Regions from separate parts of the Priestia sp. P1_B12_1 genome, predicted to be linked through region 3. Evidence: predicted binding sites of a transcription regulator. Region 3 holds the regulator's gene; each other region holds the start of a gene.
The links. The regulator Rex, encoded in region 3, represses fermentation and respiration genes when NADH is low (regulators of the CRP and FNR family bind a similar motif). The targets are predictions, from matches to a motif close to TTGTGAAATATTTCACAA.

Region 1: the regulator Rex is predicted to act here: its motif matches at 2,026-2,043, upstream of nirB (nitrite reductase large subunit NirB).
Region 2: the regulator Rex is predicted to act here: its motif matches at 1,953-1,970, upstream of AC1D0Y_RS17405 (anion permease).

Annotation. Positions count from the first base shown of each region.
Region 1 is NZ_JBFTZR010000002.1:554,738-559,028, reverse strand. Features, by position in the region: gene nirB (nitrite reductase large subunit NirB) at 1-1,802, opposite strand, end outside; gene AC1D0Y_RS08280 (SGNH/GDSL hydrolase family protein) at 2,407-3,153, opposite strand; gene AC1D0Y_RS08275 (sigma-70 family RNA polymerase sigma factor) at 3,586-4,077, shown strand; gene AC1D0Y_RS08270 (competence protein ComK) at 4,179-4,291, opposite strand, start outside.
Region 2 is NZ_JBFTZR010000005.1:47,019-51,309, reverse strand. Features, by position in the region: gene AC1D0Y_RS17410 (alpha-amylase) at 1-367, shown strand, start outside; gene AC1D0Y_RS17405 (anion permease) at 396-1,829, opposite strand; gene AC1D0Y_RS17400 (class I SAM-dependent rRNA methyltransferase) at 2,105-3,304, opposite strand; gene AC1D0Y_RS17395 (PepSY domain-containing protein) at 3,497-4,291, opposite strand, start outside.
Region 3 is NZ_JBFTZR010000032.1:6,827-11,117, reverse strand. Features, by position in the region: gene AC1D0Y_RS28600 (CPBP family intramembrane glutamic endopeptidase) at 1-441, shown strand, start outside; gene AC1D0Y_RS28595 (YdiK family protein) at 438-665, shown strand; gene tatC (twin-arginine translocase subunit TatC) at 691-1,446, opposite strand; gene tatA (twin-arginine translocase TatA/TatE family subunit) at 1,462-1,647, opposite strand; gene AC1D0Y_RS28580 (redox-sensing transcriptional repressor Rex) at 1,701-2,339, opposite strand; gene abc-f (ribosomal protection-like ABC-F family protein) at 2,798-4,291, shown strand, end outside.

The DNA of each region.
Region 1 (4,291 bases), on a different contig from region 3:
TCAAGACGCTGACCACCCGTCACTTTTACGAGCGGAATTTCATATTTATCAACAACATCGGCAATTTTTCGTAAATCTTCTGCATTTGTGACGCCTCCGTACATGCGAGGAACTACAGAATACGTACCGTCTTTTTGAATATTTGCGTGCATGCGTTCATTCACAAATCGCGATTCGCGTTCATCAACGTATCCGGTTGGATTCACCATACCTAAATAATAATTTAGAGCCGGACGACATTTCGAACAGCCTTCTTCATTATTCCATCCGAGCACATTCATCACTTCACGCGTATGCGAAAGGCCTTTTGCTTTAATCTCTTCGACAACTTCATCTCGTGACAGAGTCGTACAGCCGCAAATCGCTTCTTTTTGCACCGCCGCGTCAAAGTCAGCGCCAAGAGTATGCTGAAGCACTTCCGCTACAAGCGGTTTACATCCTCCGCAAGAACGAGAGGCACTTGTACAAGCTTTGATTTCATCAACCGATGAGCATCCTTGTTTTTGGATAGCTTCCACAATCGTACCTTTTGTTACGCCGTTACAGCCGCAAATAATATCATCGGCGCTCATGCTTGCTACTAAGCTTTCACCTGCGTTACCGCCAGATGGCTGTAAAATCGACACTTTTGCGACATCGGATACATCTTCTTGCTTTTGAATCATTGAAAACAGTCGATTTCCGTCGCTGCTGTCTCCAAAAAGAACGGCTCCTACGATTTGATTGCCTCGCAAAACAAGCTTTTTATAAATGCCGTCTTGTTCATCGAACACTTTGATCGCTTTTTTCTCTTCATCTTCCGTGAAGTCTCCTGCTGAGAACACTTCAACACCTGATACTTTTAGCTGCGTGGATAAAACCGATCCTTCATAAGGGACTTTTTCTGCCCCGCAAATCGCTTTTGCTAATGCTTTTCCTTGTTCATACAGAGGTGCCACAAGCCCGTATACCATTCCTCTATGCTCTGCACATTCTCCGACAGCGTAGATGTTTGGGATATCCGTTTGCATATAGTCATTTACAACAATTCCTCGGTTTACGGTAAGTCCCGCTGCTTTTGCAAGCTGAACATTTGGCTTAATTCCAACGGCCATCACGACTAAATCAGCGTCTAAAAACGTCCCATCTTTAAAAGATAATCCTTCAACTCGCTCATCGCCGACGATTTCCGCCGTTTGTTTTTCAAGCAAAAACTTCATGCCTTGTTTTTCTAATTCGTTTTGAAGCAGTTTGCCGGCTGTTGGATCAAGCTGGCGTTCCATTAAATACGGAGCTAAATGAATCACAGATACGTCCATCCCCAAATTTAACAGTCCGCGCGCTGCTTCTAATCCAAGGAGTCCGCCTCCAATAACCGCTGCTTTTTTATACTGCTGAGAAGCCTGCAGCATTTCGTCCGTGTCTTTTATATCTCGAAAAGCCGTAACTCCTTTTTTATCAGACCCTGGAATCGGAAGAATAAAAGGAAGAGAGCCCGTTGCTAAAATCAACTCATCATACGATTCTACTCTGCCGCTGTTTGTCGCGACTTCTTTTTTTATCGAATCGATACTAGTAACCGTTTCGCCCGTATATAATGTAATATTGTTTTCTTGATACCAGTTCCAATCGTTTAACGTAATGTCTTCAACATTCGTATCTCCTTGCAGCACTTTTGATAGTAAAATACGATTATAGTTCGGATGCGGCTCGCTTCCGAAAATCGTAATTTCAAACGCTTCGCTTGAAACCTTCAATACTTCTTCAATCGCTCGAACTCCAGCCATTCCATTTCCAATCAATACGAGTTTCTTTTTTTGCATCTTCCATTCCTCCCCTGGCGTCTATACCTGCTTGTTTCAAAGATATATTTCCTATGCATCTTTAAAGATACATTTAAGATATATGAATTTTCTGAATCGTTCAACTTATGTGTTAGATTATCTAACACAGTTATGGTATGTATGCGATTCCATTGCTTTAACAGCAAGCAAAAAAAATAAATGGTCTAATTACGTATTAATTGAGATCATCCTTTGCATTTTTTTGTGATGTTTTTCACAACATTAATGTAGCAAGAATAAATAACCTGAGCTATGATAAAAATCACTCCTAAATGTTGATCAGCCAAAAATAAAAACTACGAAGTTCTTTATAAAGAATTTTTTAAATAAACCGTTCTTTATAGTATTTACTATTACTCTCGTATTCTTTATAATGAATATATAGACCTTTATAAAGAACAGAACGGAGAATTAAAATGCCACTCGTAAACATTAAAAAACTTTGGACTCCTTTAGAGATCTTTGGCTTTAAGCTTTATAAGTGTAGAGATACAAAAAGCTATTACTATAAAACGAGGAAAAGTCATAATCTAATAAAATTATAAAAAACAAGCCCTATTCCTTTTCAAATAGGGCTTGTTTTTTATTTTCCCGTAAACCAATTCACAACGTACTCTCCCCACACTTCATTTCCTTTTTTCGTTAAATTACCGCTGTCTTTATTTATATACTCTCCCAAATGAAACGGCCAAATCAGCGAGTGATTCATATAATATACCCAGTTTGCTTCAGAGACTCCTCTGATCGCTTCTACCCCTTCTTCATAGGACTCCGTTTGTGAAATATATGGCTGTGACGGCTGAACCATAAGGGTTTTTTTCAAGTCTTTGAGCTGATGAATGAGCTTGTCTGTATTTTCAAGCGTCTCATCTAGCGCAAGGTGCTGATAATCATTTTTAAGAGGTGCTTCAAACAGAATAATGTTTGGCTGAAGTTGATCAATTTGATCGGTAATATGTGAGGATAACAGTTCATCCGTTGTGCCGTTACCATATGAAAGTGTTTTAACCTTAAATACATCGCTTCCATATGTAGCTGCTAGCTCTTTTTTTAACTGCTGAGGCCACCCTGCTTCCTTTGCGGATGTGGCAATTACAAGAGTCAGAGGCTTTTTATTTGCGATAGATGACTGGATTTGCTTTGTGATAAAGTCTGGAAGATTTTTTGTATAAGCAGATACATCAGAAAACTGTTTTTCTTTATGTACAACAGCAGTTTTTACTTCACTTGCCTGCGCTTCCGTTTGCTCCTGCCAGTGCTGCGTCCCCGCATACATCACCGCACCGCACAAAACAGCCGCCGCCACATTTACCCCAACCATCGCCTTCATTCAATCTCCCCTTTACAAGTTCTTCTTACAATCTCAGCAAATTGCTTTCATAAAGAAGAACTCAAAATTAGTAGCTCCTGCGAATATCCCCTCAAAGGTCCACCTATCCGGATAGGTACCTATCCGGATAGGTCTAGCAACTCTACCATCACCGCTCTTCCTTGATGGTAGAGTCGCTACATCGATAATAGATATATAAACAGTATAGATTAGTAGAATTTGGAATGGGGGACCTTTCGTACGTAAAATCTCTACAAATACACGTATACTTCGCATATTTCCTAGCGAAACGTGAAGTTTCCGGGGAAATTACGTCACGTTTCTTAAAAAGAAAACATAATGTACGTTCATTCGCACATGTGATCTTCCCCTTGTACAGTAGAGATACCGGCGGAATACAGCAAAAACGCGTTTTTGAAAAAGGAATGCCACATGCAAAAAAGCTCGTTTGATCAAATCGCTTCATCTTTTCATCCATTAATTGTGTCGATGATTAAAAAATTTCATATTTACAAAGACTACGACGAATATTATCAAGTTGCGTTGATTGGTTTATGGAGAGCGTATCAAAAATTTGACGAAAGCAAAGGATCTTTTTCTGCTTATGCCTACACAACCGTGCGCGGTACGATCCTTTCTCATTTAAAAGGCACCATTTTATACGAAGAACGCGAAACACCGGCTGAGCAGAACCTGCTTTCACTAAATGAAGATCCCGCTCTTCCCGTTCCGCTAGAAAGTGAAATCATCAAGCAGCATATCGAACACTTAACAGGAAGAGAAAAAATCTATGTAATTGAACATCTGCTAGAAGGCTACTCGTATAAAGATATTGCCTGCAAATACGGAGTCTCCACGGGAGCCGTTAAAAACTGGGGAAAAGCAGCTCGCAAAAAGCTAAAGACCTCGCTTCTTCAGGAGTAAGAAAAGGAGGAAGCTTATCATAAGCTTCCTCCTTCCGTTCATATGTGTAGTCCAAACGATTGTTCATATGTAGGACAAGTTTATTCGATAAATCGAACGCATTATGCCAAGACAAGCGGACTTTCTAAACAATAATTGCGAATCACAGCCGCTCTGGCCAGCTTTTTTTCTAAACTATAATAAGAAAGCTTCACTGGGATGAACGTTCCGTCTT
Region 2 (4,291 bases), on a different contig from region 3:
TGTGTTTTACGGAGACTATTTTGGGATAGGCGGAGAGCACCCAATTGAAGGAAAAGAAAAAGATATTTCCGCTCTCTTGCATGTACGCTATGACAAAGCGTACGGCCAGCAAGACGATTATTTTGATCACCCGAATACCATTGGATGGGTAAGGCATGGTGTAGAGGAATTTGAGAAGTCTGGATGCGCTGTGGTGATGTCAAACGGCGAAGATGGCGAAAAGAGAATGTTCGTCGGCGAACACCGAAGTGGACAAACGTGGATTGACTTCACAAACAACCGAGAGGACCAAGTTGTGATTGAAGAAGATGGCTACGGACAGTTCCCTGTAAATGGCGGCTCTGTATCCGTTTGGGCTGAAGCATAAAAAAACAGTGGCCTGCGCCACTGTTTTTTTACCATAGACCTAGCAGTTTCCACCACAAGCCGCCAATTCCAATCCAAATGATAATATGAATAATTGAAATTAAAAAGCCGAGCGACCACCATTTTTGCTGCGTTACATATCCACTACCGAAGAACACCGGGGCCGGTCCACTGCCGTAGTGAGTTAAACAGCCAAATAAATTGCTAAAGAACGCTAAAATTAATGCTGACAGTAACGGAGGCGCACCAGCGGCCACGATGACAGATAAAAATGCTGCGTACATAGCGCTGACGTGAGCCGTGTTACTTGCAAAAAAGTAGTGAGAATAAAAATACGCAATAGCTAGTACAATCAAGGCCGTCATCCAAGACATATGGCTAACAGTGCCTTTCATCAGATCACTGAACCAAGGAATCATGCCTAGATCATTTAAGAAAGTTGCCATCATAACCAAAACAGCAAACCAGACTAATGTATCCCATGCTCCCTGTTCTTTTTTGATGTCTGACCAGCTTAACACTTGCGTTAAAAGCAGCGCACATAGACCAATAAAAGCAGTTGTTGTTGCATTAATATTTAAATTAGCTCCAAAAATCCATAGCACAAGAAGAAGTAAAAATACGCCAATCATGTACCATTCTTCTTTCTTTAGCGGACCCATTTCATTTAATTTTTTTGCTGCAATTTCAGATGCTTCCGGCGTTTCTTTTAATTCTGGCGGATACAGCTTATAAATAACAAGCGGAATAACAATTAAACTAATAATTCCAGGTACGATTGCAGCCGCTGCCCAGCCAACCCATGAAATAGTCTTGCCTGTAATTTGTTCCGTCATTTTAACCGCAAGAGGATTGGCCGCCATTGCTGTTACGAACATAGCGGATGTGATCATATCTCCTTGAAACGATACTTTTGTTAAGAAAGCGCCGACTCTGCGCTCCGTACCGTCTCCAGTTCTCGATCCGTATGTTTCGGATAAAGAACGAATGATTGGAAGAATAATTCCTCCAGCTCGTGCTGTATTAGACGGCATTGCAGGTGATAAAAGCAAGTCACTTACGATAAGAGAATACGATAATCCCAACGTCTTTTTACCGAACAAACGAACGAAGATATAGGCAACCCTTGTTCCTAGACCAGTCTTAATAAAACCTCTAGAAATAAAGAATGCAATAACGATTAACCAAATCGTCGTATTTTGAAAACCGCTGAGCGATTGTTCAAGTGTTAATGTATTAGTTAATACAATAATGGTTAAAGATAAAATAGCTACACTGCCCAATGGCAATGGTTTAATGATAAGCCCTACGATAGTAGCCACAAAAATAGCGAATAAGTGCCAAGCCTTCACATCAAGTCCGGACGGAGGTGTAATAAACCATAAAACAAGTCCGATTGCCAGACAAATTAATAAAGGAATAAATTTCACTTCGCCGGCAGGCTTTTTTGTTGTTTCAGCCATAATCTTTCTCCTTTCATGTTTTTTAATAATAGTAGTATGCTCTTTCTACTTCACACCCAATACTTATCCCATTTAAAATAAAATAATTGTAAAAATACGTTTCGTAAGGATGATATTGTAAATTTGTGAAGTGTTGAGCATAATTCCTTTATTATTTTATCATACATACTGACAATATTTATCTTTTCCCTTCATTTTATTCCCTTCAAAATAGCTTGTAAGCGTTATTTCATCACAATAAATAAGCTGCATGAGTTCATCATGCAGCCTTGTATTTAGCGATTTATTTTTTGAATAAACACGACTTTGAGATAATCACCTGACTTAAATTCTTTTATTGTTTTAAAATCAGCTGGAAGAGAGAACTGCTCCATCATTTTGTAGCGTTCCCCTTTTTCATTAAAAGCTTTTTCAATAAACGAATGGAATTTTTTCATATCAAAGTTACTTGCATTCGTAGATGCTACGATGACACCATTTGGCTTTGTAAGAGCAATGGCTTCTTTTAATAAATCTTTGTAGTCTTTTGCTGCACTGAACGTATGCTTTTTCGACTTAGCAAAGCTCGGCGGATCTAGCACCACAAGATCAAACGTCATGTTCTTCTTGACCGCATATTTAAAATACTTGAAAACATCTTCTACAATAATGTCCTGTGCTTCGTGATCAATTCCATTTACACTAAATTGCTCAATTGTTTTTGCCAAGCTGCGATTGGCTAAATCAACACTTGTTGTTTTCGCAGCTCCTCCAAGAGCGGCCGCCACTGAAAATGCGCCTGTATACGAAAACATATTTAGCACGGTCTTTCCTTTTGCATATTTATCTCGAATCGTTTTACGGACGTCTCGCTGATCTAAAAAGACCCCAACCATCGCTCCGTCATTTAAGTAAACGGCAAAACGAATACCATTTTCTTTTACAATAAGAGGGAACTCACCTTTATCCCCTGCTACAAAATCATCTTCTTCAATATACTGACCTTTTACGTTAAAACGTTTTTTCTGGTACAGCCCTTTAAAATTAGGCGCAGACTTTAAGGCTTCAATGACGTATTCTTTAAATCGATAAATTCCTTCACTATACCAACTCATGACGTAATATCCGTCATAATAATCAATAATTAAGCCGCCGATTCCGTCACCTTCACTATTAAATACGCGAAAAGCAGTTGTGTCTTCAGACGCATAAAAATCATGACGTGATGAAATAGCTTGCTGAATTTTTCTAGCAAAAAACGCCGCGTCAATTTGCTCATTTTTCTTTTTCGAAAGAATCCATCCGTAGCCTTTGTTTTGTTTTCCATAATAGCCTTTGGCTAAAAATTGATTCTTGGGAGTGACTAAGTTAATAATAACGCCTTCTTCTTGCAGTTTATGACCATCAACAAGCGCATCTTTTTCAATGAGTGGATAACCCTTGTTCACTTTTTTAATAAAAGCTTCTTTGGCTATAACTTGTACTTCTTTTCTCATGTGTACACCCTATCTATTTAATTTATTTCATTCTAGTTCTATCCATTTTACAACAATAATCTACATTTATCTTAACATAGATAAACAGCCCCGTTTCTAGTTATAAATAGAAAAGCAGAAGATGCCTTGAAGCACCCTCTGCTTGATATGAATGAAAAATGAAATGTATGTTTGATGTTTTAAGATAAAAAATTATGAGCACTCTTGTCCCGTATAAGCATCGAACTTAAGCGTCTGCTGCTTGCTTCCGCTCACTAAAGTCACCACGTATACAGTTATTGAGTTTTCTGTTATAAGCTCAATATGCTCTACTTTTCCTTCTTGATGTTTTAAAGCAAGAACTTTTACAGCGGTCTCCGTTAACGGCTGAAGCTTATCATGTTTTACATGTGTGATTTCACCCGAAACCGCATCGATTGTAACGGTGTATTCCGTATTATCTTTGATTATTTTTACTGTGAAAATCGCTGCGTTTTGATCATATTCTACCATTTTCACCTTACCTGCATATGTAGCCAATGCAAGATCTTTTGCATCTTGTCTCGTTAATAGCTTCACTGCTTGCTGAGAAGTATTAACTACTTTTCCTGTGAAAGCATCTAACGTTACCGTATATTGAGTGCTATCTTTAAGAATCACTGCGACATACTGACTAGCAGATTCTTTAAACTCTAGACTATATACGTAACCACTATATTGTTTAACAATTGTTTCTTTTATTTTTTGCTCTGATATTAGCTGCAGCTCTTTTTTATTCTCATGAATGACTTTCCCCGTTAGACCATCCACGGTTAGCGTATATTCTACTTTGCCATCTACTACAGTTAACGTATATTCATTCGTTTCTTTGTTAAATGTAATAGATTGAATCGCTCCTGTATACTGCTTAGAAATGGATTCTTTCACTTGATTTTGTGTCCATAACTTCACTTCTTGTTTCTTCACTACTTTTCCAGTCCTTGCGCTTACTTCTACGATTCTTTGCTC
Region 3 (4,291 bases):
GTAGCAGGTATGATTGAGCACGCTCTTGGCATTACCCAAGTATCTGAAAACACACAAAATATTGTTAATCTTGTTAAAGCAACGCCGTTCCTCATTGTCGTTACGTCTGTTATTGGACCAATTCTAGAAGAGATTATTTTTCGAAAGATTATTTTCGGTTCTCTTCACAAACGATATAATTTCTTTATCTCTGCATTTATTAGTTCCCTTATTTTCGCTGCCGTACACTGGGATTTTAAACATTTGCTCGTGTATACAGCCATGGGATTTGTATTTGCATTCCTTTATGCAAGAACAAGACTAATTATTGTACCCATTATTGCTCACGTGTTGATGAATACAATCGTTATTTTATCTCAAACTATTTTTGCAGATAAAATTATAGAAATGCAAAAGCAAGCAGAACAAATGCAGTTTATTTTTGGAGGCATGTTTTTATGAAGAATATCCCTTTAACACGAGGGTTTATTTATATTATTATGGGGATTTTATTCACCTACCTGGCTATTCAAAATGCTCAGGAAACCGTGTGGAACTTCCCTACGATCTTATTTGCACTCGTAGCCGCATTCGATTTCAGATTTGCGGTTCGCATTTTTATCTTGCACTATAAAATTAAAAAGTTGCAGCAGCACTATAAAAATCAAGATGATTCATCTAAATAAAAAAACCACTGTTCCAGTGGTTTTTTTACATACTAACATCTTCTCTTTCTTGCTCTGCCCTTGCCTTTAACACTTTGCGATACGAAATGCGGGAAATAATGATGCTGATTTCATACAAAATTAAGAGCGGCACTGTCACCATCATGTGCGAGAGCAATTCTGGTGGTGTAATAAGTGCGGCAATAACTAGCAGTACGAAATAGGCATACTTTCGAATTTGAGATAAAAACATAGGCGTGATAATTCCTAATCGCGTCAAAAACATGACGACAACAGGAAGCTGAAACAACAGCCCAAAAGGCAGTGTGAGCTGCATTAAAAAAGAAAAGTATTCATTAATGCCAATCACTTGGTTTACATTCAGCTCATCAGAAACGCGCGTCATAAAATCGACGACAAATGGAAACAACACAAAATAAGAAAAAGAGACACCGCCGATAAAGAGAAAAATGGAAACAGGAATATATCCAAGCGTTACCTTACGCTCTTTTTCATATAAACCAGGACTAATAAATGCCCAAAGTTGATACAGTGCAACAGGAGCTGCAAGTACACAGCCGATAATAACAGCAAACTGCATATAAATCTTAACTGGATCTGTTAGCCTAAATGCATTCATCGTTAAATTTTTTGCCTCATCAGCATGCTGTAAATAGACAATAACCTTATCCGCTATAAAAAAGCCGCCAATTGTGGCAATCACAAAGAAAAATAAAACAATTAAAATGCGCTTTCGCAGCTCTCCTATATGATCATATATTGACATTTCTTGTTCGGTCATACTATGATCACCCTTTTACTCTTTGTCATCTACTTGACGCTGTTTATCTTTTTCACGATCTTCTGAGGCACCGCTAGCGGCATGCTTAAACTCTCTAAGCGTTTGCCCGACTGATCTTCCTAGCTCCGGTAACCGTTTCGGTCCAAAAATAAGCAGTGCTACAATCGCAATAATAATCCAACTGCCTGCTCCAATCCCCATATTCCCACTCTCCTTATTAATTTAGACTTAAGGAAATCGTAACATAGTCCGCCTTATTCAACAGGATAATTTTTCAAAAAGTAGACGAGCGACTGTAATTCTACAGCCAGATCAATATGATGCAGTCGAATCTCATCCGGTACGTTTAAGCGTGCAGGAGTAAAGTTTAAAATTCCTTTAATTCCGCAACTCACTAAACGATCGGTAATTTGCTGAGCAACAGTGGCTGGAACGGTTAAAATCGCTACTGAGATGTCATCACTCATATAATCTTCCAATTGGTCAAGATGATAGACGGGCACGTCGCCTACTTTTGTACCGACTTTATCTTCTATCACATCAAAAGCGCACTCAATTTTGGTGTTATTATTTTTAATAAAATTATAATTTAAAAAGGCCGTTCCTAGATTCCCTACGCCAATCAGTGCTACTTTCGTTACTTCATCTTGGTCTAACGTTTTACGGAAAAATGTAAGTAAATAATTCACATTGTAGCCGTATCCCTTTTTCCCTAATGCTCCAAAGTAAGAAAAATCCCGGCGAATAGTAGCAGAATCAACTTTCACTGCCTCACTTAACTCCGCTGACGAAACACGCTGTTTACCAGAAGCATGCAAGTTTTTTAAAAAACGATAATAAAGCGGCAATCGTTTAGCCGTTGCTTGTGGTATTTTTAATTGTTCAGTGTTCACGTTGTACCCCCTCAGTTCATGTATGTCATTACTAACATTTTCAAGTCATATTGCATTACCTTTCACAAAGCCTCAACCGCCTTGAGGTAGCGCTTCCAATTCTCTCTCTTTTCTCTTGTTTTATATATACTCCGCTTCACACCCCGACGCCTTTTGTCTATCCAGCACTACTTAAAGTCGGTAGCTAGAACGAAGTAATTAGCTCTTCAAAGGATCCGTTTGTTAGTCATGACGGGTTTTCTACATCCATCATATATAAGTTCAGAGATGCACTTATCTCTTATTTTAACATAGTATCCTGTATAAAATGTGCAGGTAAAATCATTTTATTTCATGAATCAAAACATTCGCTTCATCATTTGTCCTTGTCTCTCTACAAATTACAAACGCTTGTAGGAAGAACTTGTAGTTGAAAATATGTTAAAATACACTATGGATATACTACTAGAGGTGAAAAAATGATTATTCTACAATTGAACGGTATTACAAAATACTATGGGGCAGAACCCATTTTATCGAATATAAAGTTAGAAGTACAATCAAAAGACCGCATTGCCCTAGTGGGACGAAACGGTGCTGGTAAATCAACTTTATTAAAAATTATTGCTGAGCAGCTTTCTTATGACAGCGGAGAAATTATTAAACCTAAAGGTGTTTCCATTGATTATATGGGACAAGATACAGTTCTTGAGTCAACACTCTCCATATGGGAAGAAATGATGACGGTCTTTGCTCCGTTAAAGAAGATGGAAAAAGAATTACGTACGCTTGAAACGAAGATGGGCGATCCAGACATTTTTAATGATTCAGTTCAATACGAAAAACTAACCAAAGAGTACGATCAGCTTCAAGTAACGTTCAAAGATTTAGGCGGCTATCAATATGAAGCGGATACACGATCTATTCTTCATGGTTTCCGTTTCTCAAACTTTGACTATAGCACCCCTATTTCCTCCTTGAGCGGTGGACAAAAAACGCGCTTGGCTCTTGCAAAACTGCTTTTAACAAAGCCAGACTTGCTTATTCTGGATGAGCCTACCAACCACTTAGATATTGAAACTTTAGCATGGCTGGAACAGTTTCTGCAAGGGTATGAAGGAGCTATTTTAATTGTTTCACACGATCGTTACTTCCTTGATAAGGTCGTAAATCAAGTGTATGAAGTCACACAAAAAACAACGGTCAAGTACACGGGCAACTACTCTAAATACCTTGTACAAAAAGCAGAGCGATATGAAAAAGAGTTGCGTCAGTACGAAAAACAGCAAGATGAAGTCGCAAAACTGAATGATTTTATTCAGCGAAACATCGCCCGCGCATCGACTACAAAACGTGCGCAAAGCAGACGTAAGCAGCTCGATCGAATGGAGTTAATAAATCGACCTAACGACGGCGAAAAATCGGCTAGTTTTTCGTTTGAAATTGAGCGTCAAAGCGGAAATGAAGTCTTAAATCTCGAAAACGTGTCTATCGGATATGATGAAAACAAATACGTCGTCCAAGACGCAAACCTTCGGATTAAAAAAGGTGAAAGCCTTGCGTTGGTTGGCCCTAATGGAGTTGGGAAATCTACGTTATTAAAAGGTATTGTGGATAAACTAAGCTTCAAGACTGGAACCATTTCTTTTGGCTCAAACGTAATGGTTGGTTATTACGACCAAGAGCAAGCTAATTTAACGTCTAATAAAACCGTTTTAAATGAGCTTTGGGATGACTACCCATCCAAACCTGAAAAAGAAATTCGTACAGCGCTTGGAAATTTTCTGTTTTCAGGTGATGATGTACTGAAAATCGTTTCGACGCTTAGCGGTGGTGAAAAAGCACGTTTGGCTCTTGCGAAGCTTATGCTTCAAAAAGCTAATTTCTTAATTTTAGATGAACCTACTAACCATCTTGATTTAGATAGTAAACAAGTACTCGAGAATGCGTTAATTGATTACCCAGGGACTCTA